2 linked regions of the Thermoleptolyngbya sichuanensis A183 genome follow. The protein of the gene in region 1 interacts with the protein of each later gene in a pairwise test. Links are inferred from orthologs where the notes say so. Each region holds a gene or a part of one and is shown in the gene's direction. Other genes may lie near its edges.

Region 1 (15,387 bases):
CCCAGAGATTGCAGTTGCAGCAACAGGGCATTCCAGGCATCGAGGTTAAACAGATCAAAATCAAAGGTCATGAGCAGGAGATCGTCAGTATGGCGTATGAGGTGAGGGAAGTTAACCTTGGAACGGGTGTCCGCATTCTATAACCTAATCCCGAACCACCGCACTGCCCCCCAGATACCGAGTCTAGATCTCTAGACCCCGCACGGCAGGGGGCAGTCGTCCAAACATCTCGCTCATTCCCTAGTTCGCTACAATGAACGTTAGGCCTTAGAACCCTAAGTTTCTTCACTATCGCCCATTGACACCATGCTGAAAGCCCTGCTGGGAGACCCCAACGCCCGTAAGCTCAAGAAATATCAGCCTGATCTAGCAGAAATTAAGCTGCTAGAGCCAGAAATGGAGGCGCTGTCGGATGATGAGCTGCGGGGCAAGACGGCGGAGTTTAAGCAGCGAATTGAAAAAGGAGAAAGCCTGGACGACCTGCTGCCAGAGGCGTTTGCAGTGGTGCGGGAAGCGGGCAAGCGGGTGCTGGGAATGCGCCACTTTGACGTGCAGCTCCTCGGCGGCATGGTGCTGCATGATGGACAGATTGCCGAGATGAAGACGGGCGAAGGAAAGACCCTCGTGGCTACCTCGCCTGCCTATCTCAACGCGCTGTCGGGCAAGGGCGTGCATGTGATTACGGTAAACGACTACCTAGCCCGCCGGGACGCGGAGTGGATGGGGCAGGTGCATCGCTTCTTGGGGCTGTCAGTCGGGCTGATCCAGTCGGGGATGAACCCGATCGAGCGCAAGCGCAACTACGACTGCGACATTACCTACGGCACCAACAGCGAACTGGGGTTTGACTATTTGCGCGACAACATGGCCACGTCGATGCAGGAGGTGGTGCAGCGCCCGTTTAACTTCTGCATCATCGACGAAGTGGATTCGGTGCTGATTGACGAAGCGCGGACACCGCTGATTATTTCGGGGCAAGTGGATCGCCCCAACGAGAAATATACCCGCGCGTCGGAGGTGGCGCGGGAGCTGTGGCAAGTTCGTCAGGGCGTGAAGCGGCAAATCGAGAAAGTGGAGGAGGCGATCGCCGCTGCTCTGCAAGAAGGCAACAAAGCCGAAGCCAACCAGCTTAACCGCGAACTCGATCGGCTCAAGGAAGAACTCGATCGCTATTACGAAGTAGACGAAAAGCAGCGCAACGTGCTGCTGAGCGACGAGGGCTTTGAGGTGGTAGAACAGCGCCTCGGCGTGAAGGACTTGTTCGACCCCAAAGATCCCTGGGCGCACTTTATCTTTGGGGCGCTGAAGTCCTACGAACTCTTTATTCGCGACGTGAACTACATCGTTCGCAATGGTGAAATTGTGATTGTGGACGAATTTACCGGACGGGTGATGCCGGGCCGCCGCTGGAGCGATGGCTTGCACCAAGCGATCGAAGCCAAGGAGGGTGTGGAAATTCAGCCAGAAACCCAAACCCTGGCAACGATTACCTACCAGAACTTCTTCTTGCTCTACCCCAAGCTGGCAGGCATGACGGGCACGGCAAAGACCGAAGAGGCCGAGTTTGAGAAAATCTACAAGCTAGAAGTGACAGTCGTGCCCACCAATCGCCCCACGGGTCGGGTTGACCTGTCGGACGTGGTGTACAAAAACGAAAACGCCAAATGGCGAGCCGTGGCGCAGGAATGCGCCGAGATGCACCAGATGGGTCGCCCGGTGCTAGTGGGGACGACCAGCGTGGAAAAATCGGAGCTACTGTCGAGCTATCTGTCGCAGCTAAGTGTGCCCCACAACCTGCTGAATGCGAAACCCGAAAACGTAGAGCGCGAGTCGGAAATTATCGCCCAGGCCGGTCGCAAAGGCACGGTGACGATCGCCACTAACATGGCAGGACGCGGTACGGACATCATTCTGGGGGGCAATGCCGACTATATGGCACGGCTCAAGGTGCGGGAATACCTGATGCCGCGCATTGTGCAGCCAGAAGATGAGGCCGCCTTTGCCATCAGTGGAGCCGGGGCAGGCGGCGGTCGATCGGGTGGACAGGGCTTTGCCCCTGGCAAAAAGCAGAAAACCTGGAAGGTGGCGGCGGATCTGTTCCCGGTGCCGATTTCCAAGGAAGCTGAGCGGCTGCTTAAAGAAGCGGTGGACTTTGCAGTGCAGCAGTATGGCGAGCGATCGCTCTCTGAGCTAGAGGCCGAAGACAAGCTAGCGACTGCATCGGAAAAAGCGCCCAGCAGCGATCCGGTCATCCTGAAACTGCGCGAAGCCTATAACCTGGTGAAGCGCGAGTACGAAGCCCACACGTCTGCCGAGCATGACGAGGTGGTGAAGCTCGGCGGGCTGCACGTCATTGGCACAGAGCGCCACGAGTCGCGCCGGATTGACAACCAGCTTCGTGGCCGTGCGGGTCGGCAGGGCGACCCCGGTTCCACCAAGTTTTTCCTCAGCCTGGAAGACAACCTGCTGCGGATCTTTGGCGGAGAGCGCGTCGCAGGTCTAATGAATATGTTCCGCGTGGAAGAGGACATGCCCATCGAGTCGGGCATGTTGACGCGATCGCTCGAAGGCGCACAGAAGAAAGTCGAAACCTACTACTACGACATCCGCAAGCAGGTTTTTGAATATGACGAGGTGATGAACAATCAGCGCCGCGCCATCTACGCCGAGCGCCGCCGCGTGCTAGAAGGGCAAGACCTGAAGGAGCAGGTGATTAAGTATGCCGAACTGACGATGGACGACATCGTGGATGCCTACATCAACCCCGAACTGCCGCCGGAAGAATGGGAGCTAGATAAGGTCGTGGCCAAAGTCAAAGAGTTCGTCTACCTATTGGCGGACTTGGAGCCGAGCCAGCTTGAAGACCTCTCTGCGGGGGAAATCAAGACCTTCCTGCACGAACAGGCTCGCATCGCCTACGACATTAAAGAAGGCCAGGTCGATGCCGCCTCTCCAGGGCTGATGCGCCAGGCCGAGCGCTTCTTCATCCTCCAGCAGATCGACACGCTCTGGCGCGAACACCTGCAACAGATGGAAGCCCTGCGCGAAGCCATCGGCCTGCGCGGCTATGGTCAAAAAGACCCGCTGATCGAATACAAGAGCGAAGGCTACGAGCTATTCCTAAATATGATGACCGACATCCGCCGGAACGTGGTCTACTCGCTGTTCCAGTTCCAGCCGCAGCCGCAGCCCGTGGCTTAGGTCACTGTCAATGCCGCAATCTGGGCGGTAGCAACTCTGCGGAAGAACGCTATGAATTTATGAAACCTCAAAGACTCTGTGAAAAAGCGCAGGGGCTTTGGGTTTTATGTTTACTGATATCCATCTACTCAGATGTGTGTAGACGCTAGCGTTTTTTTCGCGGATTAGCCGCCCCAAACCCACTTGGCTTGTCAGCGGTGGGTGCTGCTGGGGAGGGGGCAACAGCGGGCGATCGCAAAACGACATGCTGCTTGTTGGCTTCCCGCAGCTTGGCATCGTGCTGGTTGTAGAAAAATGCCAGCAGCGTAAATCGTCGTCCCTGCGTCACGGGCGTTGCTTCATGCAGCAGCAAGCAGGAAAAGATGACTGCTTCGCCGGGGGCCGGGCGATAAAGCTGAGAGCCATATTCTGGAAACCTGAGATATCCCCCTTCATAGCCCTCGTTAAGATTTATTTAACGTCATGGCAAAGCGACGATGCAAAGAACCGACATTTGTATTGTCGCGGTTGTATTGTCGCGGTGCGGCTTGAAAAAACCTTGCGTTTGGTCATCGTAGCAGCCCACCAGATAGCGCTCGAAATTGGTCACACGGTAATAGAATGCCTTCTCAATTTCTGGGACAATCCGCCGCCAGATGCGCTGATTAATTTGCCCAATCAGGCTAGGGCCAGTAATTCGCAGATCCCGCCGTCGCTTGATGGACGGGTTCAGCACTTCCACCGTCTGATCGCCAATCTGCTGCATAAAGCCAGAATCGACGCTGCCCTCTGACTCGTAGCGATCCATCAGCAATTGACAAAACGCTGGCTCTAGGACGCGAGGAACCAGCAGCACCAGAGCCTGTCCCGTCACCAGAGTTGGCGGCGAGAGCGGCGGCAATTGCGACAACTGCTCCATCACTCTTGCTGCATGACTCCCCTGGCGATCGAGCGGGATAATAGCAACAATCCGCAAGTTCTCATCCAGTACAAAGGTCGTGGGATCGTAGACAATGCTGCCGTTGCTATCAATCTGGCGCACGCCGTAGAGAGTGCTGAGTTGTCCGTCAAAATCCCACAGAAGATTAAGATGGGGCGATCGCCCAACCAGTTCACCCAGAGCCTGGTCTTGTGGATCAATGCTCACCCCCAAAACCGATACCCCCAGCGCCTGCAACTGGGCTTGTAGGGACACAAATTCCATTAGCGCTGCCGAAGTCTCTGGGCTACTGGCGCTACCCAAGAAAAACAGCACCGTAGAAAAACAGCACCGTGCGATCGCCATTCAGATAATCGCCGTAGTGCTGCGGATGGGCAGTTGAAGGGAGGGCGGCCCAAAGAGCCGAGTCGCCAATCGAGAGCGGAACTGCGGGAGTGGACATGTGGCAAGGGTTTTAAGGGTCACGAGGGAGGTAGATTAATTCTGGATTCTAGATTTTAGATTGGCGATTTTAGTTAGATTGGCGATTTTAGATTGCTAGTCCAAGCATCTGAAAAGCTTCTAGCAAGTTCATCTAGAGCGCTGTCTGCCAAAAGTCGTCTAGGATTCCGGCTCCTTCAGCCGCTCCAGCGCCACCAGCAGTCGCTCGACGCTGGCGTTTGGCTCCAAAAACGAGAACAGGTGACGGAAGCGGATTTTTCCGGCGGGGTCAACCCAAAACTGAGCGGGGAGTGGTGCGCCTAATGCCTGCCCGGTTTGGTAGCGGCGAAACACGCGACATTCAGGATCGCTCAGCAGCGGCATTTTTAGCCCCAAGTCTTGCAGCACGATTTTGCTCTGTCGCTCGTCCGTGCTGGTGATCATCAGCACCTCTGCGCCGCGCTGGGTGAACGCCTCGTACTTCTCGTTCATCTCCAGAATATGCGGATAGCAGAGCGGGCAATACTGCCTTTCCGTAAAAATCCGTGTGAAATAGAGCAGCACCGGGCGGTTCCACGCCTGTTCATTGAGCTTGCGGTTGCCCGTATAGTCCGACAGGCGCACCTTGCGATCGCTCTTCACATCCAGCAGCTCAAACGGCGGCGCGAGGCTACCCGTGACAAACTGATTGGTAGCGGGAATGGGGAAGAAGTTTTTGTAGAAGCGATCGCCCAGCAGTCCGCGAAAGTCGGTAGAAGTTAGCATTGCAGAGGTTGGGAGGTTCAAGGGAGGTTCAAGGGAGGTTCAAGGGGGGCAGGCACAGTGAGGACGGGGGGTATGGAATGACCCATCAAAACCTTGAAGCACGGGTCAGAGCAACGGTCGAGAGGGAACTGCAAGAGGCAGAGACACCGGGAGCGGCGATCGCCCTCCTCCGCAACGGCGAAATCCTTCTGGCAACGGGCGTAGGCTATGCCGACCTCCAGCAGCAAATTCCCCTGCCCAGCGATGCCCGCTTCTATATTTACAGTATTACTAAACCGCTGCTGGCGACGGTGGCAATGAATCTGGTGCAGGCGGGGCGGCTGGATCTGGACACATCGCTAGCGCCGCAGTTCGCCCAAATCCCCTACACCGTTGAATCTCCCGTGACCTTGCGGCAACTGCTGAGCCACACAGGCGGCATCCCTGGCTATGGCGATGGCAGCGCCTATGTGCAAGATTTGCAGGCGCATCCCCAGCAGGCCTGGACGACGGAGACGTTTCTCCGGGTAGCGCAAGACCAGGGACAGCTTTTTTCACCTGGCGCAGGCTGGGCCTATTCCAATATTGGCTACATGCTGCTGCGGCTGATCTTGACCCAGGAAACAGGGCTTTCAATGCCGCAATACCTGCACGAGTGGATTTTTCGCCCGCTAGGGCTGCGACACACCTTCGTTCCCGAAACGCTGGAACAAGCGCATGGATTAACCCCCGGCTACAGCCAGTTCTTGACTGGGGACGACACTGGAGACGAATTGCAAAACGTCGCGCTGCTCTATCATCCCGGCTGGGTGTCGCATGGGGTCGTGATCTCCACCGCTGCCGAGCTGGGCAAAATCATGGACGCGCTGTTTGCAGGCAGGCTGCTGGAGCCAGAGCGCGTTTGCGAAATGCTAGAGCCGATCCAGGTGTTCGATTTCGAGCATCCCCAGATCGGCAAAATTGGCTATGGCTTAGGGCTGTGTCTGGGGTTGGAGTCGCCCTACGGCAAGGTCGCAGGGCACAATGGCGCAGGGCCTGGCTACGTCACGGGCGCGTTTTACCTGTCGAATGTGCAGGGGCAGCCAACGACGGTAGTGGCACTGGCCAACCGCGATCGCCATGACCTCGACCTGGGGACGCGCATCGTTTTTGCTATCCTCCGGGCGCTGGCAGATGCCCCTGATTAGCCCAACCCCTGGATTCACACGCCGACCTACTCAATCCCAAAGGTCACCGAAACCACGGCTGTAATGTCCTTCTCAATTGAGGACGTGTCATACATGCCGTAGTCGCTGACCTCGGTGGAGTTGCGCGAGGTGATTTGAAACACGCCCGTTTCGGCACTGCGGACTGCGCCAACGCGGTTGCCTGCGCTCTGGGCGATCGCCTCTGCTCGGGCCTTGGCATCCTTGGTCGCCTCGGCCACCATCTCAATCCGCAGCTTGCTCAGCTCGGTATAAAGATACTGCGGCGACTCCGACACCAGATTAATCCCCTCGTTGATCAAATCGGTCGATTGCTGCGACAGCGTGGTGTATTGATCGACCTCCGTCGAGCGCACCTCAAACCGCTGCGTCAGCCGATAGGCCAGGGTTTGCCCAGTCTCGCGTCCGTTGGGTGCAACCTCCGGAATCGAGTAAGATTCAATCGCGCTGAGGGTGACTGCTTCGGCAGGCACCTGGTTTTCGCGCAGATAAGCCTGCACTCGCTCAGTCTGTCGCTTCAAATCCTGATAGGCAGCCTGAGCCGTTGGCTGCTGGCTGGATACGGACAGTCGCCAGATGATGTAGTCGGAGCGGATAGGCCGCTTGGCAGACCCCGTCACCACCATCACATCATTGCTGGATTTCACGTCGCGCAGGGCCGTTGCGCCGATAAACGTGCTGCCCACCAGGGCCAGCGAGAGGGCCACTAAACCTGCGAAAAGCTGGGGATAGCGTTCCGATGACGCTGAATTTTGCATGGTCATTTCTCCTCTCCACCAGGGAGAATAAAGACCCTTTGCGCGTTCGTCCGATGCGGAGAATTGCTTTACAACGCTGACGCGAGGGGCTAGCAGGAGCGATAAACACTGGCTTCACCAGAGCTTTGGTGGCTCCGGGTGGCACAAACTATTCATCGATTCCTGCCGCCTCCACGAGGCTCTGAGGACTGGACTCGGCTCAGGCTCGATTCCAGTTTCAAAAATCCAGGACTGACGCGCTTGCAATAAGCTTTCTGGATTTTGGACAATTTCTCGTGGGCTGCGCCCGCGAGAAATTGTCCAACTGCGTAAGTCCGAGAATCGTTGCGTGGCTCTGTCACCGAGCAGCGGCGCGGCGTTTGGGTCAAGTTTTTATAAAAACAATTGGGTTCGTCAGTCGAGCCTGCCAGAACAGCGTTCACTCCACTCTGGCAGGGTATGATGCGATCCCTGACTGACGCGGCCAGTTTGGCAGCCAACAACCGAGCAACCGAGCAGGAGAGCGGCCACACTTGGCTACTCACTAGACCAGTCTTTCCAGTACCTTATTCACGAAAGCGGTTTCGTCAGTGTGGTTAACTACAGCAGCATCTGGGGCAATTCCCGATGCGATCGCCCCCTTTGCCAACTCTAAAATCCAAGCTCCAGCAGATCTCCCTGCCCTAGCCCCCTTAACCGCCTTTCATCCGTTGCTCCAACTCTTCCAGCGTGTTGATCAGCAGGCGCTTAGCTTGCAGCGACCAGCCCCACTTTTGAACGGCGATCGCCCCCGCCCCGCCAACAATCGTCGCCAAAAAATCGACAGGCTGCATAAACGAAATGCCCAACAGCAGGCCCAGCCCTGCAATGCCCCACAGCGGCAGCGCCACGGCCTGACGCTGAGTTTCCACAAGCTTGGCAAGGCCGCCCGTAGGCATTTCTGCCAGCAAGGTTTCCTTAATCTGCTGCTGCTCAGCCCGCGACACCGACAGGGCAATCTTCTGCCGCAGCTTTTCCATCTTGCGGGCATCGGTGCTGTATTGCGTCAGTTCATCTTCTGCCATCAGCAGCAGGCGTTCAAGCTGTCCCATCGTTGGTTGCGCCTCTGGTGTGAGTCACGGTTGCGTCAGTGATTACTCCTTAACAATACGACACATTACGACCCATGCTGGCACTCATTGCCCCAGGTGCTTTCCGCTATTCTTCGTCCCACAGCCGCTCTAGCTGATAGCGCCACGCGCCCAGCGTTTGGTCACGCTCGGCAGCCCCCGCCTCCAGGCTGCCCATCATGCCCTCAGCATAGAAGCGTTCTAGGGTTTGCAGCGTGGTCTCCATCGACTGCCCTTGCTGCTTGGCAGCGCGAATGATCTGGCGAATTTGGGCTTCGGCCAAACGGTCGAAGCTGGGGGTTAGCCCGCGCTCTTGCAGAGACACCAGACGGGCGATCGCCACTCGAAAATCTTCCACCGTCAGGCTGGCCAGGGCATGTTGATAGACCCCCCACAGCACGCCCTGATAGAGGGCATAGCGCACTTCCTGGGTTTCATCGAAATTTGCCTCCAGAAGTTGGGCAAGATAGGGGGCAGCCGCCTGCGCCGAATCAATCGAAACGAGCGATCGCAGCCAGCTCTGGTCTTCCGAAAGCAGCACCAGCAGGCGCAAGTTGCCGATCTCGACTTGCCAGGATTCTGGCTCGGCAGCCTGCACCGCAGGGCCAAACAGGGTCATCAAAAGCGTCGTGATGTCGCTAGGAATCATGAGTGCGATCGCCTTGGAAGTGAATTTGTAACCTACAATACCTCTCTTCCTGAACACAGAACCGAGAATACCGCCATAAAAGCTTTATAAATATAGAGTCTACGCGGGGAGGAATTGAAGTCGTATGAGTATTTCGTCAGATTCACAATACGTGGATCGCAGTCAGGCCGGGGAAGACTATCCGCTTTCGGCGGTGCCCTTCGAGGCCCGCAAGCCCATTTGGTCGCTGGCCCCGCTGCTAATGGGGTTTGCGCTCACCTCTACCACGCTGTTTGCCGGTGGGCTAGTTGGCTCAGCATTTCCCTTTTCCACCATGCTGGCTATTGTGCTAATTGGCAACCTACTTTTGGGAACCTACTGCGCTGCAATGGGCTACATCGCCCAGCGGAGCGGGCTGACGACCGTTCTCATGTCGCGCTTCAGCTTTGGCAATATCGGCTCTCGCTGGGTCGATTTTGTGCTGGGCTTTACGCAAATCGGCTGGTATGCCGTGACCAACGCCTTTATCGCCGATGCGCTCACGAAGCAGTTTGGACTGTCAGACGGAATGAAGGTCTTCCTGACAGTGTTCTTTACCTTCGCTTTTTGCGTCACTGCCTATATCGGCTATACGGCGATGGACTGGCTTAGCCGTATCGCTGTGCCCGCAATGCTGATCCTGATGGCGATTAGCCTGATTCGAGGATTTGGCGATGCAGGCGACCTGGCCAGCTTACAGCCCGCCCAGCAGATGGGGGTTGGGGTGGCGATCGCCACGGTGATGTCTACCTTTATCTCCGGCGGCACCCAATCCACCAACTGGAGCCGCTTTGCCGACACGCCCAAAAACGCCATCTGGAGTACCTTTCTGGCGTTTTTCTTTATCAACGGGCTGCTGGTGTTTACGGGAGCCTTTACCACCCTGGTCTATGGCAGCGAAGACCTGATCGCGGCGATGGCCAAGCAAGGCCTGCTGCTGGGTAGCCTGGTTCTGCTGATCCTCAACGTGTGGACGACCCAAGACAACACCATCTATGCCTTCTCGGTGGCGGGAACCAACTTTTTCCGCACTACCAAGCGCCATGCCTTTGTGCTGGGCGGGGCACTGTTTGCGCTGCTGCTGGCGCTGACGGGCATCTATGAAAACCTGATTACTTATCTGCTGCTGTTGGGCACGCTGATCCCGCCAATTGGGGGCATCATCATGACCGACTTTTGGCTGCGCCACCGGGGTCAGTTTCCCTCGCTGGATACTCCCCTGCCTGCGTTCAACTGGGCTGGCGTGATTTCGTATATTGCTGCTGCGCTCATTGCCTACTTTACGGGCACTGCGGGCATCGGCATTGGCCCGCTAAATGGGATTATTGCGGCGGCGATTCTCTACGCGGTGCTGACCAAGGTGATTCCTCAGCCCATCCGGGTGACGGAAATGTAGTTTTTTCCCAAAGTGGGAGACGTTTAGCAACGGGCGATCTCCCCCACCCCGTCCGTCCAACACTCTAGTCAAAGCGCCGCAGGGTATCTCTTGTGGCGCTTTTAGGTGTGGCGCTTTTAGGCTTATTAAACTCCATCCAATGTTTAAACTTCCCTAAAGGAATGCCGGGAGTATGGACATAACTAGTTGCTAAAATTAACAAATATCTAGGAAAAAGGATTGAGTGTATGCGCTACACCACAGAAGATGGCGGTCGCCTGAACAACTTTGCAGTTGAGCCGAAAATGTATACCGCTGAGCCACCCAGCAAAAAGCAGCAGACGATTTATCTCATTGCTGGCATCGGCGCACTGGTGCTGGTGGGCGGTCTCGTGGCGATCGCCGTCTCTGTGTCCTAGCCCGTCTTTTGGCACACCCTGAACCAATCAAACAGCCGAGCGCCCCAGGCTCAGCTCTGGAGGACTCGGCTTTTTAATGTGCTTTTTAATGTCAGGATCTACGCACTTACGATAAGTTTCCTGGGTTTTGGACGATTTCTCGCGGGCTGCGCCCGCGAGAAATCGTCCAACTGCGTAAGTCCTGAATGTGCTTTTCCAGGCGACCCCTTGCTCTCTGCTAGGCTGTCGCCAGTTCTCGCCGCAAAAAGCTCAGCGTCTTATCCCAGGCATCAGCGGCGGCATCGGGTTGATAGACCTCCGGGCGGGTGTCGTTGAAAAAGGCATGGTCGGCTCCAGTATAGGTGTGGGTTTCGATGGAGCCACCCGCCTGTTGAATGGCTGCCTCTAGCGATCGCACCGCCTCTGGAGTCACAAACCCGTCGTTTTCCCCAAAAATGCCCAGCACAGGCGCACGCAGCTTCGAGAAATCGGGCTGCACGTTGGGATGGATGCCGTAGAAATCGACCACTGCGCCCACGCGCTGGCTCAGGGTTGCCGCCAGCAGCGCCAACTGGCCGCCCATGCAAAAGCCCACCACGCCCAAGCGATCGCCCGTTACTGCCGGATGCTCCTGCAAATATTGGAGGGTTTCTTCGAGCTTACGAGCCGTTTGCTCAATGTTTAGCGCCATAAACAGCCGCCCCGCTTCATCGGGTGAGGTGGTCGTTTCGCCATCGTACAGATCGGGGGCGATCGCCACAAACCCCGCTTCGGCGAAGCGATCCGTCACCGTTTTGATATGGGGAACCAATCCCCACCACTCTTGCAGCACCACTACCCCCGGTCCAGAGCCGCCCGACGGCAGTGCCAAATATCCTCGATTTGCAATTTCTGTTCCCATGACCTGTGCCAGCTAAAAATCAAGTCGCCATTCAAGAAACCTCACCCAGTAAAGCCTCGAAATGTCCTGCCCCGCAAGAGTTCGCGCGAACAGTTAGCTGAAAATCAATCCCTAAGCCGCCCTGCAAAAGGTTAAAATATTTAGTAATTTGGTGTATGCTGCATTGCACAAGGCGTGCGGGCTGCATTTATGGCGTGTCCTCCCCTGACAATTCTTAGTCATGCCTAAGCTGTGAACTGTGCCAGAAGGTTATCCTGGCGATCGCCCCCAAAGTCACTCTAACCCTGCACTCAGCTTACGACTGCCTTCCTCAAACTCCAGCCAGCCTACTTGAAACACAGCGCTACCGACGTTCCGTTTGCTCGCCCGATCCCATCCGTTGTGATGTAGCCGATATGGAGGCCTTATCCACTCCACCCGACCGCGCCGAACCGTCTCTGCAACTGCTGTTGTTTGTAGACAAGCGCCCTAGCTCCGTCGAAAAGATTCGGCAGATTCGCAGTCGCCTCAAAGAGCTAGCGGCAGACTATCCATTCGACCTGCAAGTGGTAGATGTGGGGGAGCAACCGCACCTAGCCGAGCATTTTCGCCTGATTGCCACGCCGGCCATTATCAAAATTTACCCAGAGCCTCGCCAAACCTTGGCTGGCAGCAACCTGATCGCCCAAATCGATAGCTGGTGGTCGCGCTGGAAACAGTCTGCCCAGGAAAACCGGATCAGCCTCGGTTCCACGTCGCCCTTGCCAATGGCGATAGAGTCGCTGCCAGTTCCCAATTCCGTCACCTATTCGGCTGAGCTAATTCGCCTGTCGGATGAGATTTTTCGGCTGAATCAGGAAAAAGAGGAACTACAGGAACAGCTTCGATTCAAAGACCGACTCATAGCAATGCTGGCCCACGACCTGCGAAATCCCCTCACGGCGGTTTCCATTGCGCTGGAAACGCTGGAACTGGGCAGCAGTATGCGAGAAATCTACGCCGAGTCGCGGCTGACCCCAGAAACCATGAGTCAGCTCATCAAACATGCCCGCACGCAGGCGAAGACGATTGACCGTCTGATTACAGACACGCTCCACGCCGCCAACAGCACTGGCGGCAAGCTCAACGTGCAGCCTCGCAAGTTTGACCTGGGCAAGCTGTGCCTCAGTCTGGTAGATGATTTTCAGACCAAGCTGCAAATCAAGGCGCAGAGTATTTCTACAGATATCCCCAGCGATTTGCCTGCGGTATATGCTGACCCCGATCGGGTGCGGCAAGTTTTGGTAAATCTGCTAGACAACGCCGTGAAATACACGCCCAATGGCAGTCATATCCAAGTTTCGGCCTTGCATCGCACAACGCAAAAGGTGCAGGTGAGCATCTGCGACGATGGGCCAGGTATCCCGGCTGAAAATCGCGATCGCATCTTTGAAGACAGCTATCGGCTGGAGCGAGATACCACGCAAGACGGCTATGGGATTGGGCTGGCGGTTTGTCAGCGCATCGTGCGGGCGCACTACGGGCAAATCTGGGTCGATTCAGAACTGGGAGCCGGAAGCTGCTTCCACTTTACGCTCCCAGTCTATCGGCCCTAAAGGGCGCGGGCAAACGGGCGATCGCCCCTGCCCTACATTGCGCCCACGCCAAATAGCACGGCGCGGATGGTTTTCAGAATCAGCGACAGGTCGTAGAGCGGGTGCCAGAGCGCCTGATACCGCAAATCGAGCTTGACAATTTCTTCAAAATCATCGATTCTCGACCGTCCGCTCACCTGCCACTCGCCCGTAATCCCAGGCTTTACATTCAGTCGCAGCCAGTGATGGTCGGCATAGTTGGCGACCTCATCCAGAGTGGGCGGGCGAGTGCCTACCAAGCTCATCTCGCCTTTGAGGACGTTGAGAAACTGAGGAAACTCGTCGATGCTCGTTTTTCTGAGAAACCAGCCGACGCGAGTTATCCGCGGGTCGCGGCCACGCTTGAAGTTAAAAGGTTTTCCCTTTGCCGCATCGGAGAGACTATCCGGCTGCTCCTGCATCCGATCGGCACCTTGAACCATCGTGCGGAATTTGTAAATCGTGAAGCAGCGCCCTAATAGGCCACAGCGCTGCTGACTGTAGAAGATGGGGCCGGGGCTATCGAGCCGGATGGCGATCGCCACGGGCACAAAGATAATTGCTAAGACCAGTAGCCCAACTAGGCTGCCAAGAATATCGAGCGATCGCTTGAACCAGTGATTTACAGAGGGGTGGGGCAGGCGATCAGGTGTTTGTACGTGCAGAGCGGGCGCTATTGAAACGGAGCTAAGTGAGTCTTGGAGCGAATCTGGAGATGCATAGCGAGACATTAGTAGTAACCCTTTTTGAAGTAACAACCCTGCTGGAAGAAGACCGCATAAATACGTAAAAACCCTTTCGTGCAGGAATATATAGCAAGCGCTTATGGATCAAAGGTTCAGCAGAAACGTCTTCACGGAATCTTTGCAGAAGCCCGAAAGTAGCCCATGTTTTTAAAGTCTTCGTGAAGCTTTTTATGAACGCTCCATCAAGCGATTAAGACGAAATGTTAAGCAATGGTGTGCTTGGTAGAAACAGGCTGCCTTGATCTGGCGCTCCGGATCACGCACCCTAGTTATGCATCCTGCTACAGGCCAACTCGCTTGCCCCTGCACGGAAACAGTCAGCAGCGTTCATGTTTCCAATTTATTCAGTTCATGCTTCCACCTTATTCATCAGGTGAGGCAATGCACTGAGGCAATGCACTGAGGCAATGTCCTGAGGCAATGCACTGAGGCAATGTCATTGAAGCTATATGCAGAAACAGCGAACGACTGGGCAAGACGGTGAATGGGCGATCGCCCTAATCTCTCGCCCCAATTTCTCGCTCCAATCTCTCGCCCCAATTTCTCGCCCCAATCTCTCGCTCCAATCTCTCGCCCCAATCTCCTGGGCAACCCCTGCAAACGGCATCACAGATTATTAAACTGTGTGACAAGATGTTCCCGATGCTCCCGATTTAGCCGAAAGTGATGGACAGTAGCACGCTTATTGGCGTGTTGTTTGTTATTAGGAGTGTTACAAAATGGCCTTGTCAGATACTCAAATTCTTACAGCGCTGGTGATTGCTCTGCTGCCTGCGGTGCTGGCATTTCGGCTTTCGACCGAGCTGTATAAGTAAGTCATCAGTCTGTTGGGGGCTGAGTCTCTGCTGGGCACTGCTGCTCGGCGACTCAGCCCTCTCAGGTTTCACTCAAACCTCTCACAAGCCTGCCGGGATCTCAGACTTGCAGATTTCAGGCTTAAATAGCAGATTTCAGGCTTAATTATAGATCGCCTAGATCGCCAAGTTTGGGTTGCCAAATTTAGGTCGCCAGATTTAAATTGCCAAATTTAGGTCTTAAGTTTCGGCGCGAGAGGTGCCAGAGCTTCGCATAGCGATTATATTGGGGTAGATTCCGGGCTACCGGTCAAATCGCCCCGTTTTTTATATGAACTGCTAGCATGAATGCGATTCAACCCTCCCGCCCGCCGCTTTACCCTATCGAGCCAGTTCGCAAGCAGGCTCCCCGCCCAAGACGCAGGCTCCGGCAGCGGCGTAATCCCCATCAGTCGGTTGCGGTTGAAGCCAGCCTTCGGCTAGCCGTGAATGTCGTGGTAGGGATGGTGGCGATCGCCTCGATTGTCCGGCTGCTGCCCCAAAACATCAGCCAACAGCACAAACTCAACAAGCTCCAGT
Region 2 (14,690 bases), 3.3 Mb from region 1 along the record:
CTCATGGGCGATCGCCCTTTGCATTCATTTGAATGATTTGAATGATTAAACACGCGATAAGCAAAGATGCGTCAAGCAGCGCACTCTACGAATTACTGGAAGATTGGTGCTGCGCGATGTATGCGTTGATGGCATCAACTGCCTCTCGCAGCGTTACGTTTGTCTCTTCTTTGTAGAGCCGAATCGCTTCGACTTTACGTTTGGGATCAAGCGCAATTTGTTTGATTCGCTCGGAAAGCTGAAACGGAGTGTCGATTTCCAAGCGATCGAGAATCAGATCCAGGCAAAGCTCCAGGCGTTTGGTGCGCCGATCGATCCGCTTGACGGTGGAATCCAAATCAAAAAACAGACCGACAACAACGAATGCAAACGCGAAGCTGGTGATTAGCTCTAGGGTGGTCATAGCGCTGGTTTGACTGAGTGACCTTGACTTGTTAAACCCGGAATTTCAGAGTTCGCAAAGATTCCACCGATAGCTACAAAACCATGACTTAATATTCCAAAAACACCATATCGAAACTGTCAGGAATGGGGTGAGCCAATCCGGGCACCGGACGAGACGACGGCTCCTCCTGTTCGCGCAGGGCCTCGACGCGGGTTTCAAGGGTGGCGATCTGGCTGTCCAGCGCCGCGAGGCGATCGCCAATTTGCTGACGGCGTGCGTCTAGCGACTGAAGCTCTTGCTGGAGCCGTTTCTTTTCGACCGATAGTTTATACAAATCCAGAAACGCGGCGGCTTCGGTTTTGGGGCGGGGCATCGTGCTGATTTTAGGGCGAATTGCGCCAGGGGTGGAGCGAGGACGCATAGGAATCACCAAGTGTGAATGGCTTGTGGGGTGTCTTTTGAAAGACTTCTGCTTAGTGTGCCCAGTCTGGTGCGGCGCTATCAGGGAACAGGCACAGCAACAGAGCGATCGCCCCATCTCATCCCTCAACACACCCCAAGAACCCTCCCTCTTCCCTCTTCCCTCTTCGTTCTTCGTTCTTCCCTCTTCGTTCTTCGTTCTTCGTTCTTCCCTCTTCGTTCTTCCCTCCTCCCCCCTGAGAACTGTAAACCTCCAAGTCCCAAAGCTTTACATTGGGTAAACATTTGCAGCATCGTGCTTGGGGCTACAGTTTGCCCGCACCGCCTGCCAAAGAATTGGTAGATCAGTAGATCAGAACTTGTGACTAAAGGCTGTTCTGGGCTGTTTTCGAGACTGGTTTTTGAGTTTGTTTTTCGAGACGTTGGAACGCAGCGGGCGATCGCCTGTTCAGGCATAAACCATCAACCCTTGCGTCCCGCTGACAGAGCGTATGGCTGACAATCAGGAATTCATGAAACCAAGAATTATCGTTTGTGGTCTGGGTCGAGCGGGGTACAAGATCTTTTGCCTGCTAAAGCAGCAGGGTGCGGCAGTGGTGGGGATCAACAGTCGCCCGCTGGCTCAGGCAGAGCAGGGCGGGGCAGACATCATCGTGGGCGACATGCGATCGGCGGCAATTCTGCTAGAAGCAGGTGTGCAAGAGGCCCATACGCTGGTGCTGGCCAGCAGCGACGACGCGCAAAATCTGGCCGTGCTGACGCAGGCGCGAGTGCTAAATCCTCGCATTCGCATTATCAACCGCTTGTTTAATACCAGCCTGGGCGATCGCCTCGATCACACGCTGCCCGATCACGTTAGCATGAGCGTGGCGGCGCTGGCGGCTCCGGTGTTTGCCTTTGCCGCGATGGGCAGTCGGGCGATTGGGCAACTGCGCCTGTTTGATCAGGTCTGGCCGATGCGGGAAGAATTTATCGACGAAACCCATCCCTGGCTGGGGCGGCCGCTGAGCGAACTCTGGGAAGACCGCTCGCGGATGCTGATCTATTACCTGCCAGAAAATAGCCGCATGGATCTGGTGTCGGGGGTGGTGCATGGGCAACTGCTGCAATGGGGCGATCGCCTGATTGTGGCCACCAAGCCCGAAGCCCAGGTTAGCGGGCGATCGCTCAGCGAAACGCTGCTGGTTTGGGGCAACCACCTGCGCCAGTTTCAGCAGCATGTCCGCCCGACGGTAATGGCGATTCTGCTCCTGCTCGCGGCTATTCTGGGGGCCACCCTGCTCTACACCGAGCATGTCCGCGCAGATTTCATCGATGCCCTCTACTTTTCGGTGGGCATGATTACGGGGGCAGGCGGCAACGAAGGCGTGGCGGAAGGAGCGCAGCCCGAAATTAAGCTGTTCACCGTGTCGATGATGCTGATCGGTACGGGCGTGGTTGGCATCTGCTATGCCCTGCTGAATGACCTGGTGCTGGGGACGCGGCTGCGGCAGCTCTGGCAGTCTGCCCCCATTCCCCGCCGCAATCACTACATCGTCTGCGGGCTGGGCGGCGTGGGTATTCAGACTGTGCGCCAGCTCCACGCCAGCGGTGGCCGCGTGGTGGTAATCGAGAAAGATCCGGGCAATCGCTTTTTGAGCGCCGTGCGATCGCTGCGCGTGCCCGTGATTCTTGGCGATGCCAGTCTGGCCTGCACGCTCCAGGATGCCCATATCGCCTCAGCGCGGGCCCTGATTGCTGTCACTAGCGATGACGTAGCCAATCTGGAAATTGCCCTGACGGCCAAAGGGATTGCGCCGCGCATTTCCGTCATCGTTCGCAATCAAGACCCCCAGTTCGCGCCGTTGGCAGAGCAGGTGTTTGATTTTGAAGCCGTGCTGAGTCCGGCGGATCTGGCGGCTCCCTCTTTTGCCGCCGCCGCGCTGGGCGGACGCATTCTGGGCAACGGTATGGCCGGCGATAGCCTGTGGGTGGCCCTGGCGACGCTGATCACGCCGGGTCATCCCTTCTGCGATCGCCCCCTCAAGGAAGCCGCGATGGATGTCGATTTTGTGCCGCTGTACCTGGAGGCCGAACGCAAAACCACCCACGGCTGGAACCTGCTGGATGTCACGCTGCAAGCCGGGGACGTGCTTTACCTGACCATGCCTGCTACCCATCTGGAACAACTCTGGCGCACAGTGCCCTCGGAGGTAGGGCTGAGGGGAAGAGCGTAGGAAAGCGGGGATGATGGGATGATGGGAGGTTGAGAAGCCCCCTCATCTCTGGTTTATCCCGTCTCTGGTTCATCCTGTCTCTGGTTAAAATGCCTTTCCCCCTCACCGACCCCGCCTGGATCGAAACCCGCGATTTCCTGAAGCAACACGCCCGCGAACTCGATGCCATCCTTGCGCCAAACGAGTTCATGGAGTTCTTTCCGGGCAACTATCACTACAACATCACCTACCTGCTGCCGCCGTCCCACTTTGACTATGTGGTGATACACAAGGGCATGGTGGCGGAAATCGAGCCGCCCTTTGCGCTGGAGGTGCTGCGGACGTTTCAGCCGCTCTTTGCAAACGCCGTGTTTGTGGTGTTTGCCAAACAGCCGCCGGAAAACGCGCCCAAAGCAGCAGGGGTGCATCTCCAGCCCTTGCTGAACCAGCTTGCGGTGGTGGAGGCGCAGCAGCGGGGCAAGGTAAAGCCGATTCGCTATGGCGTGACGATTACCACCTACAACCGACCGGAGAGCCTGGGGCGATCGCTCCCGCAGATCCGCCAGTTGGGTGCGCCCGTGGTGATTGTGGACGATGCCTCCAGTCCCGAAAACGCCGCCGCCAACCAGCGCATCGCCGACGAACACGGCGTTCCCCTCATCCGCATTCCCGAAAATCGCGGCCTGCCCAACGCCATGAACGTCGGCATCGGCTACTGGCTAGCCGACCCCGCCATCGACTGGATTTCCTACTTCCAGGACGATGTGGACGTGCATCCCGACCTGTTCAAGATTCTGGAGAAAATCCAAGATCCCGTGGAGCGGCCGATTCTGGCGGGGCGTGACGCGCTGGAGCATCCCACCTTTGCCAAAGGCAGCATCGCGGGTTACGAGGTGTTGTTCAAGCGCTCTATGCCAGGGCAACACCTGCACGCCCACCGGGACTATTGGGCCGGGGTCATGCCCATTCCTACGCCGTATCTGGGCGCACCCAAGCCGACGGGCGGCAAGCCGGGCCAGGGCGCAGACGAAGACTGGTGGATTACTGCCTGGTCGCCCCATGCCATTCCCAAGCGGGGCAAGTACCTGATCTGCGTACCCGGACTGGTGCGAAGCTTCCAGATTACGGAGCAGGGGTCTACCTGGGGCAACATCAGCGAGCGGCAGGAAGACGGGCAGCCGATAATAGATGCGGCGCTGAAGGAACTGGCGGTGCCCGCAGTAGCCAAGGCGGATTCAGTGGAACGGGTGGAGCGCGATTCGCGAAGCGATCCCTGCGGGAATCGCCCTCCAGATCCGCCCCTAGCCGAACCCGTCCTCGCCGGCCTGAAAGTTCTCGTTGATGGATATAACCTGCAACTGACCACGGGCACGGGCATCCGCACCTACGCGGTGAACCTGATTCGGGCGCTGACGGTGCTGGGGGCGGATGTGGACGTGCTGCTCAGCCGCAACAGCAACAAAAAAGACCCGATTTTGGACGAGGTGCTGTTCTTTGACGAGCAGGACGTGGGCGGGCGCAAACTGGTAGAAAACCTGATGCTGGTCAAAGACCTGCTGAAATCTTCTGTGCCGTCGCTCTATCGGGCGTGGCGGCGGGAAGCGGTGGGCGAGGTGGTGCTAAAGCAGGGCAAGTTTACCGAAGATTTCATTCAGCTTGCCCGGTCGTACAATTTGCCGAAGTGCTATAGCGTCGCCAATGCGGCGTTTAACCTGTTTGGACGGTCTACTCAGGTGACGATTCCCGAAAAAATCGACCTGTGGCACGCCACGTTTCCTCTGCCCGTCAGCATTCCCGGCGCAAAGAAAGTCACCACGATTCACGACCTGATTCCGCTGCGCCTGCCCTATACGACGCTGGACAACAAGAAGGATTTCTATAACAAGGTGAAGCGATCGCTCAAGGATTCCACCTTGACCATTGCTGTGTCGGAACACACCAAAAAAGATGTGCTGTCTTACTTTGATGCCGACCCCGACAAGATCGTCGTCACCTACCAGCCCGTGAATATCAAGCCGCTAGACGCAACGCCGGAGGAAATCGGCGACTTCCTGAAGCGCTATCGGCTGGGCTATCAGAACTATCTGCTGTTTGTGGGGGCGATCGAACCCAAGAAGAACGTCGGGCGCTTGCTGGAGGCCTATGCCGCGCTGGAAACTGACCTGCCGCTGGTCATCGTCGGCAAAAAGGCCTGGTCCTTTGAGGACGACCTGGGGCGACTGGATTACCTGTTTGACCCCGGCACAAAGCAGGACGTGCGCCTGCTGGAATATGTCCCCGGCGATGCCCTGCGCTATCTGTATCAGGGGGCGTACTGTTTCGTTTTTCCGTCGCTCTACGAAGGCTTTGGGCTGCCGCCGATCGAGGCGATGACGATGGGCTGTCCGGTGGTCACGTCGAGCGCGTCCTGCCTGCCAGAGGTCTGCGGCCCGGCGGCGCTATACGTGAATCCCTACGATGTGGCAGATATTCAGGCCAAGCTGGAGCAAATTTTGGGCGATCGCCCCCTGCGCGACCAGCTTGCCGAAACCGGAAAACAGGTTGCCCAGAACTTTAGCCTGAAGAACTACCTGAATCGACTCAGCGCCGCCTACCTGAGGGCGATCGGCTAAGGCACGTCCTGTTGTGAACGATTCCGGCACAGCGACTTGAAATGACAGGCAAAGGGGCAGGCTAAGGTTTCTTCAAATGACCCGCTCCTCTGCGACTGCCTCCTGGCTACGGATTCGGGATTCGCACCAGCAGCACGGGGCATGGCGCATACACCCGCACATAGTCCGACAGCGACTGCCCCAGCAGCCGATCCAGATCGGGCAATCCCTTGGCGATGGTGGGGCGGCGATCGGGCGAACCGAGCATCAGCAGGTCTACGTTCAGGTCTTCCGCAAGCTGACAGATGCGTTCGCCAGGTTTGCCTTCGGGGGCGACGGTTTTGTAGGAAATGCCGTATTTTTTGGCTTCGGCGATCGCCGGAATGAGCACCGGATCTTCGTCTGGGTTCGCCGCAATTTCACCCGGCTTGAGCTTCATCTCTGGGTTGGTATGCACTAGCACCAGTTGCCCGCCCTTGATGTCGCGCAGGAAGGTAATGGCCAGCTTCAGCGTTTCCTTTGCCGAGTCGGACTTGTCCATTGCTACCATGATGCGGTTGATTTTCTTGACGTAGAGATCATCCCGCACCAGCAGCATTGGCCGCGAAGCTAGCTGAAACACGTACTGGCTGACGGAATTTTCCAGAATCGACTGAATCCGCTTCAGGCCGCGAGATCCCATGATGATCAGGTCGGCATCCACTTCATCCGCCACCTTTAGCACTACGTCCTTGGGTTCGCCCTCCCGCAGCACTGCCGTCACCCGCGCCGAATCGAGCTTCAGATTTTGGATCGCCTGCGACAAAACCCGGCCGCCCTCTTCCCACTTGGCTACCATCTCATCGGAGGTGACCTGCGGTGGGACGACGTGCAGCACAGTCACCGTCGCCGCCTGAACAGTTGGGATTTCCATTAGGCTCTTGAGCATTTCCTCGGTATGCCCAGTGCCAGAATCTGCCAGCAAAATTTTCTCGATCATGCTTGCCTCTTAACAGCTTTTCAGTCAGAACAAGTTAAGTCAGAACGGGTGTTTTAGGGGTGTCTTAAAGAGAATGTTTAGGTCAGTAGACCATTCAAGACCATTCGCAAAACATACATCGGAACGTTCTCCGAATCATTCCGACAATGCCCAATTGAATGAATCAGCGGGCGATCGCCCCAAAGCCCGAATCCCTTGCAATATCCGTATTCCAGCTTAAAATACGGCGGTCTGGGCTGCGGCGGAAATGATGTAAAAATTGACGTGGCAATACCGCCCGCCATGCCGAGCGCCTTATAATTCCACTGCTGAATATTTTGCAGTTTGTGCCCGTGTCAGGCTGCATTCTCTTGGCAAATCGCCCCAATCGCGTTGATAGCATAGAGGAGGCCGCGCCCAGCGCTCGGCCGCTTTCGGAAGACTTTTGATCTGTTTGCAGCCCATCCATGACCGAACTCCCCACCCACGCCATCCAGCCCGCCGTCGCCGCCAGCGATAGCTGGTTCGACTATCCTGTGCGCGTCCAGCCCCACCACACCGACTATGCAGGCGTGGCCTGGCACGGCACCTACATCGCCTGGCTCGAAGAAGCCCGCATCGAGTATCTGCGCTCCATCGGCGTAAACTATGAAGACCTCGTGGCGATCGGCTGCGAACTGCCCGTCGTCGAACTCTCGCTGCGCTATCACCGGGCGATTCAGATGGGCGCAGGGGCGATCGTCCGCACTCGGTTGCAGATGGACGGCGTGCGCCTCAACTGCGACTATCGCATCCAGTCTCCCGATGGCGAAATCCTCTACGCCACAGCCCAGGTTACGCTTGTCGCCGTAGATCGCGAAAAGGGCAAGATCATGCGCGTGCTGCCGCCAGCAGTGAAGAGTGCGCTGATGCGACTGGCGAGTCTGTGATCAAGGGTCAGGATGATAAGTTGCTCAACACAGCAAGGAACAATCCAAAAACGCAACCCCTTCCCTCTTCGTTCTTCCCTCTTCGTTCTTCCGTCTTTCCCCTCCCTATGTCCGTCATCGTCTTTGGCAGCCTCAATATGGATCTCGTCGCCCGCACGCCGCGTCTGCCCAAACCGGGTGAAACGCTGACGGGGCATAGGTTTGAAACCGTGCCGGGGGGCAAGGGCGCAAATCAGGCGGTGGCGGTGGCGCGGCTGGGTGTGCCAACGGCGATGGTGGGGCGCGTGGGCGGCGACGGTTTTGGACAGGACTTGCTGCGGGGGTTGCAAGAGAGCGGCGTGACGTGCGATCGCATCTTGATTGACTCCAGCACTCACTCTGGCATCGCCATGATCGCTGTTGATGATGCTAGCGAGAACACCATCATTCTGATTCCTGGCGCAAATGGTCGCGTCGATGAAACGGACGTGGCGCGGCTGACGGAGATTTTGCCCCAGGCGAAGGTGCTGCTGCTGCAACTGGAAATTCCCCTGCCGATGGTGGTTGCCGCAGCCAGGGCCGCTAAATCTGCTGGGGTGACGGTGCTATTCGACCCCGCCCCCGCCCGCACGGATCTGCCTGACGAGCTATTTCCGCTGATCGACCTGATTACGCCCAACCAGGTGGAAACGGGCCAGCTTGTGGGGTTCCCGGTGACCGACCTAGAGTCGGCTCAAAAAGCGGCGGCCGTGCTGCACGAGCGGGGGGTGGGCACGGTTATTAGCAAGCTGGGCAAAGCCGGAGCAGTCTGCATGGCGGCGGACGAAACCTTTGAAATTCCCAGCTTTCCGGTGCAGGCTGTGGATACGGTGGCCGCAGGCGACTGCTTTAACGGCGGGCTGGCGGCCGGGCTGGCGGCTGGCCTAACGCTCCGACAGGCGACGACTCAGGCGGCGGCGGCGGCGGCGATCTCGGTGACGCGACCCGGCGCACAGCCCTCCCTGCCCACCCGCGAAGAGTTACGCGCCTTTTTGCAGGCGCGATCGGTCTCGCTGCCCGGTTTCTGAGGGGCGAGGTTTTTCAGCGCCCGACTGATAGCAGCGCTACAGCAGCCTGTGCAAAACGTCTTAATCTGGGCATAGGCGTTTGCTGCGGGGGGCAAATTCTGGGCTGCGTTCCTCGCAGTTTCTGAACCTAGAAACCTACCCCCTCCTGCCCCTTGCCCTTCGATTCCCGACCTTTCTATCCTATGACCACTGCCTACGCCACGCCTTCTAGCGATGCGACGCTTCATGCCATTCGGGGCGCGTTTCTGGATTTTCTGGATGATCCATATTACGTGCCGGAGCCAGAAAGCGTCCGCTACATCCACGATGGGCTGATGGTCTTGGAGAACGGCTGCATCAAGGCGCTGGGCGACTATGCCACGGTGCGGGCGGAGTATCCCCATGTGCCCGTGACCCATCAGCGCGATCGCCTCTTGGTTCCAGGATTCATCGATACCCATGTGCATTACCCCCAGACGGAGATGATCGGGGCCTACGGCGAGCAACTGCTGGAGTGGCTGAACAAATACACGTTTCCAACGGAGGCAAAGTTCAAAGACAAGAATTATGCCCGTCAGATGGCGGCCTTTTTCTTAGAGGAACTGGTAAAAAACGGCACGACGACGGCTCTGGTGCTGGCAGCGGTGTTTCCAGAGTCCGTGGATGCCTTTTTTGAAGAGGCGCAGCAGCGCAACCTGCGGATGGTAGCGGGCAAGGTGATGATGGATCGCCATGCGCCGGAGTATCTGACGGATACAGCCGAGAGCGCATATACAGACAGTCGGGCCCTGATTGAGCGCTGGCACAAGTGCGATCGCCTCCTCTATGCTATTACGCCGCGCTTCGCCATCACCTCTACGCCAGAGCAACTGCGGGCGGCGGGCAAGCTGCTGGAGGAGTTTCCTGATGTCTACCTACACACGCACCTGTCAGAAAATCTTAAAGAAGTAGCGTTTACTCTAGAGCTATTTCCAGAGTGTACCGATTACCTGAATGTGTATGAATCCTTTGGGCTAGTGCGCGATCGCTCGATTTTCGCCCACGGCATCCAGCTCAGCGATTCCGAATTTGAGCGGCTGTCGCGGTCGGGCGCAACGATCGCCTTTTGCCCCACGTCGAACCTGTTTCTGGGCAGCGGACTCTTCAACTTGAAAAAGGCCAAATCGCCCGAAGCGCCTGTGCAGGTGGGGCTGGCGACCGATGTGGGCGGCGGTACGAGCCTCTCGATGCTGCGGACGGCCAGCGAAGCCTATAAAGTGACCCAACTGCGGGGCGATCGCCTGTCTGCGTTCCAGACGTTTTACATGATGACGCTGGGGGGAGCGCGATCGCTGTTGCTAGACGACAAAATCGGCAACTTCCAGGTGGGCAAAGAAGCTGATTTGGTGGCGCTAGATCTGCAATCCACACCGCTCCTGGCGAAGCGAAACCCCGTCGCCGTGCCCGCTGATTTTCAGGAGATGGCGGATTCAGTCTTTGCCACAATGATCCTGGCAGACGAGCGGGCGATCGCCGCGACCTATATTGCCGGACAGCTTGCCTACGAGCGAGATGCAAAACCGTAAAGCTTTGCAACGGTTTTCGTCGCATTCGGGCAAAAATGCCTGTTGGTTACATAAAATACACCGACTGTCTGGTAACGGTGTTATTCCTAGTGTCAACTTAATACCCAACTAATACCCAACTAGTCCCCAATCTAATATTCAACTTAAAACGCAAACGTAGTAAACGCCTGGTTCAACGCCTGGGCGATCGCCCACAATCCACCTCTCCAACCCCAACCCAAAGCTCCAAAAAAAAGCGGAGCTACATGCATAGCCCCGCGTCCCACTAGTTGAAAAAGCCAGCAATTTCTGATGAAATTTGAAAACCGCTTGCTTTGATTTTCTCTAAGCTGTCTCAATTCATGCGCTTGCAGCTTTACAGGTTCTGATTCAAACTGCCCTGAGCATCCTTGCGATCGGGCTAGCAGGCTTTAGCTACTGATCTAGCTATTCGCTGATCTAGCTATTCGCCGCTTACGTTGATTGAACAGCGCCCGACACCTGAACGTTACAGGAGCTTTAGAGATGCGGATGAACGATTCAAACCACTTGCGCTAGCTGAGAACCGAAGCGAGACTACCGACTTGAAGCGAGTGAAAGCTCATCGGACTCATCTTCCGACAGCCGCAAACTGGGGAACAGGAAATGGTTTTCCTCAACATACTGTGCCCCAAAAAGCCCCTTTTCTGCCCAGAAATAGCGATCGGTAGTATGTTCGTTTCGCTTAACGAGCAGTAAGGCCGGTGGCGCAATGCCCTCAGCCTGAATGAACTTTCTAGCAGCCGTGACGGGTTTATCTTCGCCACTTTCAATACTGTACTGAGGCACCAACTCCAGGATTCTACGCCCCTCTAGGCGGCGACGACTCTTACGCTTACGTCTCCTTGCCAACCTCCTGACCTCCTCTCTCTCTAGGAATAGATGTAACTGTAGTTACAAAAAACTAAACCGTCGCCAGTATAGTGTCCTGGTCTCAAAATTTCAACTTCTTTTAACCTACCGACATAAAATCTTAGGGATGTCGGCTTAGAAGCCTCGATATTTCGCAGGATTGCTTAATTTATCTGCGGCGAGGCTTAATATTTCGTTATACTCTGCCACCCGTCCAAGGCACTATAAACTTGCCGAAGCCCTGCTCAGGCCTGGCTGTTTGTCATCTGTCTGATGGTACAGGTGCTTGGCACAGTCCCTGAGCAGATGCCTCCTTAAGATCCATCTAGAAGATCCAGCCAGATCCAGCCTTCTTGATCCAACGTGTAAGCAAAGCCACTTGAGCGCATCCCAGTTCTGCAAGTTTGCCCTCATCCCCCAACCCCTTCTTCCAACAAGGGAGAAGGAAAGCCGGATTGGAAGTCCCTCTCTGGAGTTGTATGACTACCCTTGACAAAATTCCGTGACAGGGATTTGGGGTGAGGGTTATAACAGTGGGATCACCGAGCCAATTTGTTGATCGTGTGCTTGCATGTAAGTCAATTGGCAAGGCACTCCTAGAGCCTGCTCTACCCCGTTTTTAATCCGTCTGACGCTCATATCGCTTCTATAATGAGTGGCTAATGGGGATCGAGCATCTGCAATCCCTTTTGAAACTGCATATCGCATTTCCTTGAGGGGTAAGGTACACACCACCCTAGAAAAGTTAGAGTTTTGTGCCCCTCTCAGAGGGTGTTTGAAAAGGTATCGCCTGTAATGTTAAGCACTCAGAGATCCCCCCTAGCCCCCCTTGTTAAGGGGGGAAACCGCCTTAAAGTCCCCCTTTTTAAGGAGATTTAGGCGGATCTTGCACGCTTTGCTACAAACAGTAGGACTTTTCAAACATCCTCTCAGCTTCAGAAATGCTGTAATAGCTTGCAACATGTTGATGCCAGCCAGCCCTGAGTTTGTTTTGCTTTGTCAGTCGCAGATTGCGGCCCTGACTCAGGGGCTTGGGGCTGCTTTGAGCGTGGTGTATTTAACAGATGACCCGGCAGCGGGCGGCGACGCTGATCTAACGCCCGTCGCTGCCTATCCCGAAGAAGCCGTGGATTGGAGCCAGGAACAGATTCTGCGGCTGTTATCGGGCGGGCCGTCTAGCACCCCCTTACCCCCCCAACGGCTGTTGGCGGATGCAGAGCGATCGCCCGCCTCCCCTCCTAACTCTGCCTCAACGCCGCAGCAATCGGAGCGCCCGTCAGGAACACCAAACCCTGCCTTTCAGCGTGCTGCCGGCCCTGCTGCCGAACCAGGGCTATACTCCCAGAAAATTGTCCTGCCGCTCGTCTATGAAGGCATGATGATGGGACTGTTGGTGACGGCGTGTTCGGATTGCCTCTGGGGAGAACAGGAGCAGAGCCAGGTCGAGCATATTGCCCAAACGCTGGCGATCGCCCGCTTGCTCGATCAGCGATCGCAGTGGGCTGAGTTTGAGCTACACCAGCGCCAGGTGTTGCAAAGCCAGCAGCGCGACCAGATGGATGACCTGCTGCACCAGTTTCGCAATCCGCTGACGGCAGTTCGCACCTTTGGCAAACTGCTGCTGCGTCGCGTCCAGCCGGAAGACGAAAACCGCACCGTGGCAGAGGGCATCGTGCGTGAGAGCGATCGCCTGCAAGATCTGCTGCGCCAGTTTGATACTGTCATCGATCTCGACCCTGCTTCTCTGCCCGAAGCCAGTCCCGTATCGCCATCCCGTGATGCAGAGGTTCATTCTGGCAGAGCGCCCCTAGCGTTGCCATCCCAGGCAGCCCCCACTCCGTCAGAACCCCGCTCCGTGACCGGGCAAGTGCAGCTCGAAGCGCTGAATTTGGCGGCAGTGGTCGCGCCGCTGGTCAATTCTGCTAAGGTGATCGCCCAGGAGCGGGGTCTGACGCTGCACACTGACTTGCCGCCCGACTTGCCGCCCGTGTGGGGCGATCGCCGCGCCCTGCAAGAAGTTCTGAATAACCTGCTAGACAATGCGCTGAAATACACGCCATCGGGCGGCACGGTGCGATTGGTTGGCGGCATCGAGCGCCAGTCGGAGAGGGGGAACAGACAGCAGGCGATCGCCATTCTCGACACCGGCCCCGGCATTCCCAAAGCCGACTTTGAGCATCTGTTTGAACGACACTTTCGCGGCGTGCAGTCCCAGGGCGAGATTCCTGGAACGGGGCTAGGATTGGCGATCGCCCGCGATCTCATGTCTCAAATGCAGGGCGAAATCCAGGTCTTTAGCCCAGCCGACGAGAGTGGATTAATCGAACCCAGCACTTCACCCGGCACTGCCTTTTTGGTTTGGCTTCCAATCCACGTCGCCAGCCAGGATTAAGCTTTCCAATGAGTTCCTTAAGCTATCAATATTTCCTGACGAAATTGCGACGTTTGTGTCGCACAACAACTTGTCTTTCCATGCGGTTACGTATATCCTGCTACCAAATGGAATGTTGTTGCTCTAAAGCAATCTGTTTTCCGCCTTATCGGGGTTGACACTAAGCGCAATCTTGACTTTGCGCGATTCCGTTTAAATTCACAGATTAAGTGTCTAGATCTCTAGCCACATTCTTTTGAGGAGCTTGTGTAAATATGTCCCTTCCTGTTCCCCTTACAAAGCGGCTAATCGCCGAATTTATCGGCACTTTCTGGCTGGTGCTGGGCGGTTGCGGCAGCGCCGTGCTGGCAGCAAACTTTCCCTATGGTGACGGCGGCAACGCCCTCGGCTTGGGCTTTCTGGGTGTTTCCCTGGCCTTCGGTCTAACGGTGTTCACCCTGGCCTATGGCTTCGGCCACATTTCTGGCGCACACTTCAACCCCGCCGTGTCCTTTGGTCTGTGGGCGGGCAAGCGCTTCTCTGGTGCAGACCTGCTGCCCTACATCATTTCTCAAGTGCTGGGTGCAATTCTAGCTGGCGGCGTGATTTACCTAATCGCCCAAGACCGTCCCGGCTTTGGGCTCTCCGGTTCCAACCCGCTCGCAACGAATGGCTGGGGTGTGCATTCCCCCGGTGGCTATGGCTTCTGGTCGGCTCTATTAATCGAAGTTGTGCTGACCTTTGTGTTCCTGCTGGTCATCCTGGGTTCCACCGATCGCCGCGCCCCCAAAGGCTTTGCCCCCGCTGCCATCGGTCTGGCGCTAACGCTGATTCACCTGATCAGCATCCCCGTCACGAATACCTCGGTCAACCCTGCTCGAAGCACGGGTGTTGCCCTGTTTGCGGGTTTGTCTCACGTTTCCCAACTGTGGCTTTTCTGGCTGGCTCCCATCGGTGGTGCTGTTCTGGCTGGATGGCTCTACTACAGCGTGTTTGAGCCTTCTGTAACAACGGAAGAGTACGCGCGCGAGCGGGAAGTCGTGTAGGAAATGGGAACTGCTGAAGCAGGCTAACCCCTGCTGACGACTCTTAAACACCTTCAAGACAAATGCCTGGGGCCTGGCTCCGGGCATTTTACGTTTGAAAGTCTTGGCTCACGTCTTGGCTCACATTGATTCTCAATTTTGGTCAGACTTACGCATTTGCGATAGGTTTTCTGGGTTTTGGACGATTTCTCGCGGGCTGCGCCCACGAGAAATCGCCCAACTGCGTAAGTCCTATTTGGATTTGCGATTTTGGATTTGCGATTTTGGATAGTCGAGCGTCTGCAGAGCTTCCAGCGATTTCAGGTGTCGCACCACTTAGAAGTTAGAAGATTAGA

Evidence for each region.
Region 2: the proteins of secA (region 1) and HPC62_RS06845 interact in binary tests that used the Escherichia coli proteins (3 or more experiments, as listed by UniProt). The link is inferred for Thermoleptolyngbya sichuanensis A183 from one-to-one orthologs.

Annotation. Positions count from the first base shown.
Region 1 is NZ_CP053661.1:4,934,027-4,949,413, forward strand. Bases 1-3,401 are described here. They hold secA (preprotein translocase subunit SecA), read left to right. Parts: upstream 1-306; coding sequence 307-3,201; downstream 3,202-3,401. Other genes in these bases: HPC62_RS20380 (mechanosensitive ion channel family protein), read right to left, coding at 1-71; HPC62_RS20390 (2OG-Fe(II) oxygenase), read right to left, coding at 3,347-3,401. Also shown: more of HPC62_RS20390, read right to left, coding at 3,402-3,655; HPC62_RS20395 (peroxiredoxin family protein), read right to left, coding at 3,662-4,384; HPC62_RS20400 (hypothetical protein), read right to left, coding at 4,416-4,562; HPC62_RS20405 (peroxiredoxin family protein), read right to left, coding at 4,721-5,305; HPC62_RS20410 (serine hydrolase domain-containing protein), read left to right, coding at 5,383-6,471; HPC62_RS20415 (SIMPL domain-containing protein), read right to left, coding at 6,498-7,247; HPC62_RS20420 (hypothetical protein), read right to left, coding at 7,919-8,317; HPC62_RS20425 (hypothetical protein), read right to left, coding at 8,424-8,984; codB (cytosine permease), read left to right, coding at 9,109-10,398; photosystem II assembly protein Psb34, read left to right, coding at 10,626-10,796; HPC62_RS20440 (dienelactone hydrolase family protein), read right to left, coding at 11,014-11,676; HPC62_RS20445 (histidine kinase), read left to right, coding at 12,072-13,250; HPC62_RS20450 (sugar transferase), read right to left, coding at 13,283-13,999; HPC62_RS20455 (hypothetical protein), read left to right, coding at 14,464-14,634; psaM (photosystem I reaction center subunit XII), read left to right, coding at 14,734-14,829; HPC62_RS20465 (slr1601 family putative cell division protein), read left to right, coding at 15,153-15,387. UniProt on the Escherichia coli protein: Required for protein export, interacts with the SecYEG preprotein conducting channel.
Region 2 is NZ_CP053661.1:1,613,900-1,628,589, forward strand. What follows is about bases 6,044-8,747. They hold HPC62_RS06845 (acyl-CoA thioesterase), read left to right. Parts: upstream 6,044-7,016; coding sequence 7,017-7,478; downstream 7,479-8,747. Other genes in these bases: HPC62_RS06840 (universal stress protein), read right to left, coding at 6,044-6,570; rbsK (ribokinase), read left to right, coding at 7,586-8,524; guaD (guanine deaminase), read left to right, coding at 8,707-8,747. In the rest of the region: HPC62_RS06815 (hypothetical protein), read right to left, coding at 1-5; HPC62_RS06820 (hypothetical protein), read right to left, coding at 86-403; HPC62_RS06825 (hypothetical protein), read right to left, coding at 492-806; HPC62_RS06830 (potassium channel family protein), read left to right, coding at 1,318-3,021; HPC62_RS06835 (glycosyltransferase), read left to right, coding at 3,111-5,612; more of HPC62_RS06840, read right to left, coding at 5,719-6,043; more of guaD, read left to right, coding at 8,748-10,068; HPC62_RS06860 (DUF3155 domain-containing protein), read right to left, coding at 10,624-10,938; HPC62_RS06865 (sensor histidine kinase), read left to right, coding at 11,987-13,330; aqpZ (aquaporin Z), read left to right, coding at 13,585-14,355.